DNA from 3 places in the Rhodoferax sp. XS2R6 genome. Region 3 is predicted to be linked to each of the others. Evidence: predicted binding sites of a transcription regulator. Region 3 holds the regulator's gene; each other region holds the start of a gene.
What was found. The regulator FNR, encoded in region 3, switches genes on or off when oxygen is low (the NO sensors DNR and NnrR bind a similar motif). The targets are predictions, from matches to a motif close to TTGATNNNNATCAA.

Region 1 (3,948 bases), on a different contig from region 3:
CATGCAGCGCCAGGCGCTCCAACGCCAAGGCCCAGGGCTTGGCCACAGCCGGTGTTTTAGTGCCATTTTGGCCTTTAGCCCCCGTACTATCTGCGCGAGCAGCTCCTGTTTTAGGAGCACTCTTGGCGGCGCCAGCGCCCCCCAGCTCCAGGTTCAGGCGGCCATTGCGCGCGCGCAGCACCTGCAGGCGCGGGTTGGTGATGTCCACAGTGCCCAGCCTCACCTGCTGCTCCAGCGGACGCACATCGGCCAGCTCGGTGCGCACCGTGTCCACCGACAGCAAGGGCGCGCCCGCTGCATCGGCCACGGCCAACTGGCTCACCGTCACCACGCCGGTGAGCGTGACCGCCGTTTGCGGCTGCTGCACAAAACCAATCTTGAGTTCGGCATCCACCACTGCGCTTTGCGGCTGCACGGGCAGGCCTGCGGGCAGGTAAGGCAGGTAGGGCTTGAGGTCGAATTGGCTGATCTTCAGCTGCGCCTCACCCTGGCGGGTTTGGGCAAACGGAGTGCCTTGGGCCGCGGTATCCAACGCGCTGCCATTGAGCACAAAGGCCAACCGTGGCGCGACCAGCACATCACGCTTGGAATCGAAGTTGCTGAGAAAAGGCACCGTGAGCTGCAGCTCACGCAGTGTGTGCTGGCGCGCTAGGCCCTGCAAGGCTTGGTCGGTGTAATCCACACTGCCGCCACTGAGGGTGACGTTGTAGACCGCAAAACGCAGCGGATCACCCGCGGGCGCGTCCGACGGTGCCTGCAGGCGCTGCACGATGTCGTCAATGTCGTACTGCCCCTTCCCTGTATGGGTGAGGTGCAGTACGGGCGCATCCACTGCCACCGCGTCCACCACGGGCGCCAGGCGCAGCAGCGACTGCAGCTCTGCATCCACGTACACCCGGGCGACGCTGAACTGCGGGCCACTGCCGTCCGCCTTGGCCACGGCCAGGTCGCGCACCGTGAGTTCCAGCGACCAGGGCGCAAATTCAATGGCACCGATGGTGACCGCACGGCCCAGCAGGGCCGACAGCCGGGTTTGCGCCTGGCTCTTGGCGATAGACGGCACCAGCGCCCAGGCCAGCCCCCACAGCAGCACCAGTGCCCCCAGCGCATAGGCCAGGCGGCGCAACCAGGGCAGGATTCGGGGAGGCAGTGGGGTCATGGCAGGTCTGGAAGTAAAAGCATCAGTACCGCGCCGGGCGGCGCACACCAGTGATGGTAACGGCGCCACTTGACCCGTGCACAGCCGTTGACCTGCATCAAGCTCCAGCGCGAGTGTGCGTGGGAAGCTCTCGCAAAAATCACCGGAGACACGCCATGCCCCGTAGCAGCCTGCAAACCATCAAAGACGAACACGCCGCCCTGGCCGCCATGCTGCAGTCGCTGCTGCTGATGCTGGACCGGGGCCCTGGCGACGAGCCCGAGCGGTTTTTTGACGTGCTGCGCGCCATGCTCTTCTACATCGATGAGTTCCCCGAGCGCCTGCACCACCCCAAAGAGTCGGACCTGCTGTTTCCGCGTGTGGTGCGTCTGGCACCACAAACCATGGAAGCCGTCACCCAACTGGAAAAAGACCACGCCCACAGCGAAGCCGCCGTGCGCGAACTGCAGCACCTGCTGCTGGCCTGGGAACTGTTGGGGGAAAGCCGCCACGCCGCATTTGACACCGCGGTGCGCCGCTACGTGGTGGCCTACCTGGCCCACATGAAGCTGGAAGAAACCGCCATCCTGCCCGTGGCCCAAGCCGTGCTCAGCGAGGCCGACTGGGCCGAGCTCGACGCCGCCTTCGCCAACAACTGCGACCCGCTCACCGGCCAACACCCGCGCGCCCCGGCTTTCGACCGCCTGTTCACCCGCATCGTGATGCGGGCACCCGCGCCGATTGGCGTGGGCGAGGGCTGAGCCCCGGCTCAACGCGCCAGCGCCCTCAGGGACTGTAGTGCCCCTGACGCAATGGCCCCGGATGTGACAAAGCGTGGAACTTTCCAGTTCCTGGGTATTCCGACACCGGCAGTCTGACTTCCCCGCAAGGGGGCGAGTCGCTCATTTGTCAGGACTCCACCATGCAATACCCCAACTCGCCATCCCGCCGTTCCTTGCTGGCCCACGGTGCAAGCATCCTGGCCATCACAGGCGCACCCGCCTGGTCCAGCCCCGCACTGGCGCAAACGGCCCTGCGGCCCACGCCCAGCCAGACCGAGGGGCCTTACTACCCCATCGCCCTGCCCAGCGACAACGACTTTGATCTGCTGCGCAACGGCAGCGCGGTCTACAAAAAAGGGCAGGTCGCCTGGGTAGAGGGGGTGGTGACGGATACGAAGGGTATGCCGGTGTCTGGTGCGGTGGTTGAAATCTGGCAGTGTGACCACGAGGGCAACTACCACCACCCCCGTGACGGTGGCAAAGCCGACCCCAACTTTCAGGGCTTCGGCAAGGTGGCGGTTGGCAAAGACGGCCGCTATCGCTTTCGCACCATGAAGCCTGCGCCCTACACCGGGCGCACGCCCCACATCCATGTCAAAGTCAGGCTCGACCGCAAGGAACTGCTGACAACGCAACTCTATGTGGCAGGTGATCCGGGCAACGACCGCGACGCCCTGTGGCGTGGCCTCGACGCGCAGGAGCGGGCCGTCCTGACCCGTGCATTTACCCCCTCCGCCAACGGTATGCGCGCCGAATTTCCCATCGTGGTGCAGGCCTAGCTAGCAGGCTCTGCGTGAGCCTCAACGCGCCAGCTTGAGCGCCAGCACCTGCTGGGCCACACAGCGCCCCTGTACCTTGCCACCTTCAATGCCACTGCGAAAGTGGATGCCCGCATACATGCGGGAGATGGCCGCTTCATCTGCCGCCACCTTGAAGCTGGCAAAGGTGCGCGGACCCCAGCCACGGTCGTTGTGGGTGTTGTCGGTAAAGGGTTTGTTGGCGCCAAACACCTGCTCCAGCACCCCGGCGGCCGCACTGGACTGCACCGAGTGGCCCGAGGGGTATTCCGGGAATGGCGGTGTGTGCATCAGCGTGGGCACCCAGTTGCTGTCGATGACCAGCTGCACATAGGTGACCGGGCGCAACAGGTTCACCGTGTACTTGGTTTTCCAGCCCGCAATAAAGGCGTCGGCCATGGCCATGTTCAGGCGCACCATGGTTTGGGCGGCCTGGGCCAGGTCGGCTTTTTGCAGCTTAAGCAGGTCGTTGGCAATAAACACCCAGTGGCCCGCGGGTGTGGGGGTCTTGAGTGGGTCATCCGCCCAGTACAGCGATACCTGGCGCTGCTCTTGGGTGGCCTTGTTGCTCACCTGGTAGACCTCGTTGGCTTCTTTGTAGAAGGCCGAGCCGGGGCTCTCCGAATACGGGGGCGGCAAGGGTGCGGCGCAAGCGCTGCTGGTCTTGAGCACAAAGGGGCGCACCTCGCCCCAGCGCGGCAACAGCGCCGGTGCAAACGCAGGCGGCGTGGCCACCCACTGGCCTTCACCGCTGGGCGGCACGTAGTTTTGCTGGCTGCGGCGCAGTGGGCCCCAGGCCTCATGGCCACCGTCGGTGCGGGCCCAGGTCATAAGGGCCATGGCCATGAGCTTGCCAAAGGTTTCCGAGCGGTTGGTGATCTCGGGCGTCACGGTGTTGGGGTCAAAGTCCTGGCTGTACTTGAGCGGCAGGCTGCGCTCCAGCAGGTCGATGCGGGCCTTGTTCTCGGCACTGGCGGTGGGGAACATCATGCGTGTCATGGTGGCCATGGAGGCATTGGCCACCGTGGGCCAGTGCAGCACTTCGTCGGGCTGGGCCCAGGGCAAGGACTGCAACTCGTTGAGCTGGCCCGCCAGGCTTTGGTGCTGCGGCATGCCGGGCACCACCGACTCATACAGCGTGAGCCCCAGGTACGCAAACGCACGCGAGGCCACCGGTGGGCTGAAGCCCGGCGTCTGCTGCGTGAGCAACAAGGCCAGGCTGAACCATTCG
Region 2 (3,948 bases), 550 kb from region 3:
TGGCCGAAAACTGGCCGCGCAGCGTCTGCACCTGCGCTACAAAGGCCGCCAGCGGGCGGCTGGCCGCGTCCACCAGCACCATGGCCGGCTCGGGCACCGAGGGCAGTGTCTGGGCTGTGCCCAGCAGTTCCACCTGCACGTGGAAGAAGCCAACCTGGGCCACCAGGTCTTTCCAGGCGGTGGGGGTGTCGGTTACAAAAACAATTTTCTTGGGCGACACCAGGGTGCTCACGGGCGTGGCGTCGTGGGGGACGTCTGGCGCCTGGCGGCGCTCGGCCTGGTGGGACGAGTGGCCCTGGATAAAAGCCTGCGCACGCGCGCCAAACTCCTGCACCTGCACGCCCAACAGCGTGCTGGCGCCGGCCGGCAGCGTGCCACCGGCAGACGGGTCCATGAGCTGGTCCATCAGCGAGAGTACTTTTTGCTCCAGCGAGTGCGCACTCTGGTGCAGGCCCGAGAGGCCGTGGCTTTCCAGAAACTCGGTCAGGCTGGAGACCGATACGGCAAATTCGACAAAGCTGTCCAGCCCGGACTGGCGCATGCAGGCCTGCCACTTGGCGGCCAGCTCCTGGCAGCGTTTGTTCAGATCTTCTGGGGTGCAGGACATAGGGTGTACGGCACCGCCTCAGCGGGCAGGTTCGCCCTGGAAGTTACCGGCCCGCAGGGTCACCACCAGCGTGTCGCGGTGGCCACCGTCCGCCACCGGCTGGATGGGGGTGGACTCATGGACCACACGCGGGTCGTCCAGCAGCAAGAGCGACCAGGGTTCGGTCAGCGTGAAGCGCTGGCCATTGGGGCCATCGGCCTCGAAGACGCGGGTTTCGCCGCCTTTCACGCCCTCGCGCCCCACCAGGAACACGGCCACCAGGTCCACGCCGTCGCGGTGGGCGCCCTCAGGCGTGGGGCGGCCAATGCCGTCGGTGGTGTCGATGCGGAACTGGTGCGCCTCGGTGTACCAGGTGTGCGGCCCTTTGAGCGCGCTGGCGACCTGGCCCAGCCAGGCCAACAGCTGCTGCCAGGCGGGCTGCGCCACCAGGGCCGCCTGCATGGGTTCAAAGTGGCGCTGCATGCCGCCGTGCAGGGCGTTGTATTCCACCGGCTGCCAGTGCGGGCGGTGCGGCGCCAGCGCCACGGCGCGGCTGTCCACCACAAAACAGGCATGGCGACGGTGGCGGTAGCGGCCACCATCGCGCAGGTAAGCGTCGGGCGGCAGGTCGTCCCACAGCGGGCGCCAGGCCAGCAGGGCGGCCAGGTCCAGCCCGGCCAGTGTCGCCACCTGCTGCGGCCTCACCACGGCATAACCCTGGGTACGCAGGGTGGCGTCCAGGTCCTGGGGGGCGGCAATGGCGGGGGGCGCAAAAGAAAGGGTCATGGCGGGCGTCAAGCAGGGTAAAGCCGGGAACAAGGCACCAAAGGGCGGCCACTGAGGGGCTGCGCGGCATTATCAACCCAGAAGAGTGCACACCGGCTGATGTGGGTCAAGACGCCCCGCAGCCGGTCTGGCTAATCTGGGAATCCCATTTCCGGAGACCCCGCCATGACCGCCACTACCGCCCTGCCCCACACCCTGGACACCCCCTTGCAATGGAGCGACGCCCTCGCCCTGGACATGCCGGTGATGGACGAAACGCACCAGGAGTTTGTGGCGCTGCTGGCCGAGGTGGTGCAGGCCGCGGACGACGCGCTGCTGCCGCACTGGTCGGCCCTGATTGCCCACACCCAAGACCACTTTGACCGCGAAGACCAGTGGATGCGGGCCACCGGTTTTGCCGCCGGCAACTGCCACGCCACGCAGCACAAGGTGATTTTGCAGGTGATGCGCGAGGGCGAGGCGCGCGGCCACGCGGGCGACCTGGCCGTGGTGCGCCAGATGGCGCGCGAGCTGGGCCTGTGGTTTCCGCAGCATGCGCAGAGCATGGATGCATCCCTGGCATTGCACTTGCGTTCGGCCGGCTACGACCCGCACACTGGCGCACTGGGCCAGCCCGATCGCCTGCCAGCCCAAGCTATCCACGGTTGTGGTGGCAGTTGCGGGGATTAGAGCCAGCCCCCCAACCGTTTGTCACCTTGGCTACCCCGCGGCGGTGAGTGCGGCGCTACCATGCGCTCCCCGGCTGGCACCCTGCGTGCCGCCCCCTTTTTTCAGGAGCCTGCCATGTCCCTCGCCCACCTCGTCAACCACCAAATCCGCCTGGCCGCCCGCCCCGTGGGCATGCCCACCGCGGCCAACTGGAGCCACACCAGCGAGCCCGTGGCCGAGCCGGCCGAGGGCGGCGTAACCCTTAAAACCCTGGCCCTGAGCCTGGACCCCGCCATGCGTGGCTGGATGAACGAAGGCAAGAGTTACATCCCGCCTGTGGGCATTGGCGAGGTCATGCGCGCCGGTGGCGTAGGTGTGGTGGTGGCCAGCAAGAACCCCAAGTACGCTGTCGGCGACCACGTGAGCGCCGGCTTTGGCGTGCAGGAGTACATCACCATTGCCCAAGACGAGATGAAGCGCAATGGCCTGGTGAAGATCGACCTGCGCGCCGGCACTCTGACCCAATGGCTCAACGTGCTGGGCATGCCCGGCATGACCGGCTACTTTGGCCTGATGGACGTGGGCCTGCCGCAAGCGGGCGAAACCGTGGTGGTGTCCGGCGCGGCGGGCGCTGTGGGCCAGACTGTGGGCCAGATGGCCAAGATCAAAGGCTGCCGCGTGGTGGGCATTGCCGGCGGTGCCGCCAAGTGCGAGTGGGTGGTGAAGGAGCTGGGTTTTGACGCCTGCATCGACTACAAGGCTGGCCCCGGTGCCGTGCGCGCCGGTTTGAAAGAGCACGCGCCCAAGGGCGTGGACATTTACTTTGACAACGTGGGTGGCGAAATTCTGGACGAGGTGCTGGCCCGCATCAACCGCAAGGCCCGCATCATCATCTGCGGCGCCATCAGCCAATACAACAACACCACCGCCGTGCAAGGCCCCAAGAACTACCTGAGCCTGCTGGTGAACCGCGCGCGCATGGAAGGCATCGTCGTCTTCGACTACGCCGACCGTTACCACCTGGCAGTGGCCGAAATGGCCGGCTACCTGAAGGACGGCCGCATGAAGAGCAAGGAAGACGTGGTGGTGGGCCTGCAGACCTTCCCCGACACGCTACTCAAGCTCTTCAACGGCGAAAACTTTGGCAAGCTGGTGCTGGAAGTGGCGAAGGGCTGAGGCTACAGTTTGCGCAGATTGCTACGTTTTTAGTAGCTGTCTGCGCAGTATCCACATGGGCTAGAGGCCTAAAACGTGTTAAATCACGCTCCGTAGCGCTGCCGCGCCAGCGCCGCGCCCTGTGCCAGCGCTTGGAGCTTCTTCACCGCTACCTCGCGGCTCATGGGGGCCAGGCCGCAGTTGGTGCAAGGGAAGATGCGGTGGCGCGGCACGTGCTGCAGCGCGATGCCTATGGTGTCGGCCACCTGTTCGGGCGTTTCAATCACCTCGCTGGCCACGTCGATCACGCCCACCATCACGTCCTTGTCTTTCAGCAGCGCCATCAGGTCAGGCGGCACATGCGAGTGGTAACACTCCAGGCTCACCTGCTTAATGCTGCTGGCGGCCAGCGCGGGAAACACCTGCGCATACTGGCGCCACTCCTGGCCCAGGGTTTCCTTCCAGTCGTTATTGGCCTTGATGCCGTAGCCGTAACAAATGTGCACGGCGGTGGTGCAGGTCAGGCCCTTGGCCGCAATCTCCAGAGCCTGCACGCCCCAGTCCACCGCGTCTTGCATGTAAACGTTGAAGCCCGGCTCGTCGAACTGGATGATGTCCACCCCATCGGCCTGCAGCGCCAGTGCCTCCTGGTTCAGCAGCTCGGCAAACGCGAAGGCCATCTTCTTCTTGTCGCCATAGAAGCGGTCGGCCACGGTGTCCACAATGGTCAGCGGGCCGGGCAGGGTGAACTTGAGTTTCTTCTTGGTGTGGGC
Region 3 (3,948 bases):
CGGCGGCGCCCCTGAAAAAATTGCCGAAACACTAACCTTGGGCCGTGTAGGACAGATGCCGCCCATGGCTGCTGCTGTAGGTACTGGGGACGATGTGAAAAACGTGGCGCACTATGTGTTGAGCCTGTCCGGTAGCCCGCACGACTCGGTGCGTGCTGCACTGGGCAAGCCCAAGTTTGCCGCCTGTGCCGCTTGCCACGGTGGTGATGGCAAAGGCAATGTGGCCTTGGGTGCCCCCAACCTCGCAGACGACATCTGGTTGCATGGCTATGGAGAGAATGCCATCGTTGCCATGATCAACAATGGCAAGGTCAACCAAATGCCAGCACAGGCTGACAAACTCACCGCGGCACAAATCCAGGTGCTGGCGGCCTACGTCTGGGGCATGTCCAACAACGGCGCGCCCGCCAAGTAAGCAGGCTGCATTCAGGACTTTGTGTTGAACACCGCTTCCGACTCGTCCCGCAAAGTCATCCCGATTGCGCCGTCCCCGGACCGTGGCCCGATAGAGCCACCGCCCGGAGCCGACGCCGAGATGGTGGCTTTGTACGAGGCCCACAAGAAGATCTACCCGCGCAGCGTGTCGGGGTATTTCACCCGGTGGCGCTGGGCGCTGGTGTTCCTCACGCAGTTGGTGTTTTACGGCCTGCCTTGGCTGCCCTGGGGCGACCGCCAAGCGGTGCTGTTCGACCTGGTGGCAAAACGGTTCTACATCTTCTCGTTGGTGCTGTACCCGCAAGATTTTGTCTACCTCACGGGCTTGCTGGTGATTTCGGCACTGTCACTGTTCCTGTTCACCGCGGTGGCCGGGCGCCTGTGGTGTGGTTACGCCTGCCCCCAAACGGTGTACACCGAGATTTTTCTCTGGCTGGAGAAGTTGGCCGAAGGCGACCGATCGGCCCGCATGCGCCGGGATGCAGGCCCCTGGGGCTGGGACAAGCTGGGCCGCAAGCTGGCCAAGCAGGGTATGTGGCTGGCCGTGTCGCTGTGGACGGGTTTCACCTTTGTGGGGTATTTCACGCCCATCCACAGCCTGGCCAGCGCGGTGTTGGGCTGGGGCTTGGGCCCGTGGGAAACCTTTTGGGTGCTGTTTTACGGGTTTGCCACCTATGGCAATGCAGGTTACTTGCGTGAGCAGGTCTGCAAATACATGTGCCCCTATGCGCGCTTCCAGAGCGCCATGTTCGACCGCGACACCCTGGTTGTTACCTACGACGAGGAGCGTGGTGAGCCACGTGGTGCGCGCTCGCGCAAGGCCGACCCCCTGTCCTTGAACCTGGGTGCCTGTGTGAACTGCAGCCTGTGTGTGCAGGTGTGCCCCACGGGCATTGATATCCGCGATGGCCTGCAGTACGAATGCATAGGCTGCGGCGCCTGCGCCGATGTGTGCGACACCGTGATGGACAAGATGGGCTACGCCCGCGGCTTGGTGAAGTACTCCACCCAAAACGCCGTCAACCAACACTGGACCCGCGCCCAGACCCTGCGCCATGTGTTGCGCCCGCGGGTGCTGGTGTACACCGGCATTCTGGTGGCCGTGGTGGTGGCCATGCTGGTGAGCTTGGCGCTGCGCTCACCGTTTCGGGTGGATGTGGAGCGCGACCGGGGTACGCTGGCCCGCATCGTGCAGGGTGGCAAGATCGAAAACGTGTACCGCCTGCAGATCATGAACGCGACCGAGCAGGACCAGGACTTCAGCGTTAGCGCCAGCGGGATTGAGGGCATGAGCACCCAGATGGACAGGCCGACCGTGGCCATTGGTGCCACGCAGGCGCGCTGGGTGGCGGTGCGGGTGCAGATTCCTTATGAGGCTGCACCGGCAGGCTCCCACCCCATCCACTTTGAAGTAACCAACGGGGCCCACAGCAGCACCGTGACCGAGAAGTCGGTATTTATTGTTCCCCGTTAAGGATTGTTATGGACACCCAAGACCCTTCTTCGCAGCAGCCCTGGTGGCATTTTGGTTACGTCTGGCTGGTACTGTCTGGCCCGGCCATTGTGGTGGTGGCTGGGTTTGTTACGCTGTATTTGGCTGTGTCGGGGGCCGACCCGGTGGTGGACCAGAACTATTACCAAAAGGGCATAGAGATCAACCGCACGCTGGCTGCGACACCGGAGAGCCTGGCCCCAGCTGTGCAGGCGCGTAACCACGCGGCCACCGGGGTCAAGCCGCAGGTCGCTCCGGCGACCCCCTAAGCCATCTCAGGCTGTTTAGTTGCAGACCTTGGGATTGACGATGTCCTTGAGGGCCTCGGTATTGAGGATGCGCACATGGCGCTGTTTGACTTCCACAATGCCGTCTTCCACAAATTTGGAGAAGGTGCGGCTCACGGTTTCGAGCTTGAGGCCCAGGTAGCTGCCAATTTCTTCGCGCGTCATGCGCAACACCAGCTCAGACTGCGAGAAGCCGCGTGCATGCAGACGCTGGACCAGGTTCAGCAAAAAGGCCGCCAGGCGCTCCTCGGCCCGCATGCTGCCCAAGAGCAGCATCACGCCGTTCTCCCGCACAATTTCCCGGCTCATGATCTTGTGCACATGGCGCTGCAGCGCATTCACTTCGCGTGACAGTTCTTCAATACGGTCAAACGGCATGACACACACCTCGGCATCTTCCAGCGCCACGGCGTCACAGGTGTGGTGGTCGTTGACGATGCCGTCCAGCCCCATCACCTCGCCCGCCATCTGAAAACCGGTGACCTGGTCGCGCCCGTCCTCCGAGGCCACGCAGGTCTTGAAGAAGCCGGTGCGAATGGCATACAGGCTGGTGAACTTTTCGCCGTTGCGGAACAGGGCCCCGCCGCGTTTGATCTTGCGGCGGCTGGCCACCACGTCGTCAATCTTGTCCAGCTCGCTGGCGCTCAGGCCCAGCGGCATGCAGAGTTCGCGCAGGTTGCAGTTGGAGCAGGCCACCTTGATGGTGTGGGGCGTCAGGGGCGTGGCCGGCGCAATGGCAATGGTGGCGTGTGCCTCGGCGGCTTTGGTGGTGGGTGCGATTGGCTCAAACATATGGTTCCCCTGATGCAAGTCAATTATGTTCCTGGTCATGCGCTGGCTCCTTGATGTAGATCAAGCAGTTTGTGCAGGGCTTGCGTCACAGTCTGTGCGGTAGCTTGGAGTATTCATGAACGCCGTCGTAGACACCACCCCCATCTCGGAAAATTTGCTGACCCGTTTCGACGTTGCAGGGCCGCGGTACACCTCCTACCCCACGGCAGACCGCTTTGTCGAGGCCTTTACCGCCGACGACTACGCCCAAGCCCTGGCCCAGCGCCGCAGTGGTGCGGCGGCCTTGGCATTGCCGCTGTCACTGTATGTACACATTCCGTTTTGCGAGTCGCTGTGTTACTACTGCGCTTGCAACAAGATTATTACCAAACACCACGACAAGGCCGCCACCTACCTGCGCTACCTGAGCCGCGAGGTGGACCTGCACACCGAACGTATGGGCACTGGCCAGACCGTGAGCCAGCTGCACCTGGGCGGTGGCAGCCCCACGTTTTTGAGCGACACCGAGCTGCGCGAGCTGATGGGCATGCTGCGGCGCAACTTCAACTTTGCGCCGGGTGGCGAATATTCCATTGAGGTGGACCCGCGCACGGTGGACGCGACCCGGCTGGACACCCTGGCCGAACTGGGTTTTAACCGCCTGAGTTTTGGCGTACAAGACTTTGACCCCGCGGTGCAGAAGGCGGTGCACCGGGTGCAGCCGGCCGAGCAGGTGTTTGCGCTGGTTGCGGCGGCGCGCGCCCGGGGTTTTGAGTCTATCAATGTAGACCTGATCTATGGCCTGCCGCAGCAAACCCCGGAGTCGTTTGACCGCACGCTGGCCCAGGTCAACCAGCTGCGACCCGACCGAATTGCGCTGTATGCCTACGCCCACCTGCCCGAGCGCTTCAAACCCCAGCGTCGCATTGCCACGGTGGAGTTGCCCAGCGCGGGTTCCAAGGT

Region 1: a site for FNR is predicted at 1,247-1,260, ahead of AC097A_RS14795 (hemerythrin domain-containing protein). Genes of this name have one in related genera too.
Region 2: a site for FNR is predicted at 1,469-1,482, ahead of AC097A_RS03705 (hemerythrin domain-containing protein). Genes of this name have one in related genera too.

What each region holds. Positions count from the first base shown of each region.
Region 1 is NZ_JBWMAY010000004.1:223,980-227,927, reverse strand. Features, by position in the region: gene AC097A_RS14800 (DUF748 domain-containing protein) at 1-1,159, opposite strand, end outside; gene AC097A_RS14795 (hemerythrin domain-containing protein) at 1,315-1,899, shown strand; gene AC097A_RS14790 (dioxygenase family protein) at 2,061-2,699, shown strand; gene AC097A_RS14785 (vanadium-dependent haloperoxidase) at 2,721-3,948, opposite strand, start outside.
Region 2 is NZ_JBWMAY010000001.1:784,101-788,048, forward strand. Features, by position in the region: gene AC097A_RS03695 (GGDEF domain-containing response regulator) at 1-607, opposite strand, end outside; gene AC097A_RS03700 (2OG-Fe dioxygenase family protein) at 626-1,372, opposite strand; gene AC097A_RS03705 (hemerythrin domain-containing protein) at 1,538-2,041, shown strand; gene AC097A_RS03710 (NADP-dependent oxidoreductase) at 2,156-3,196, shown strand; gene AC097A_RS03715 (methionine synthase) at 3,280-3,948, opposite strand, start outside.
Region 3 is NZ_JBWMAY010000001.1:237,575-241,522, reverse strand. Features, by position in the region: gene ccoP (cytochrome-c oxidase, cbb3-type subunit III) at 1-415, shown strand, start outside; gene ccoG (cytochrome c oxidase accessory protein CcoG) at 440-1,909, shown strand; gene AC097A_RS01145 (FixH family protein) at 1,918-2,196, shown strand; gene fnr (fumarate/nitrate reduction transcriptional regulator Fnr) at 2,212-2,931, opposite strand; gene hemN (oxygen-independent coproporphyrinogen III oxidase) at 3,122-3,948, shown strand, end outside.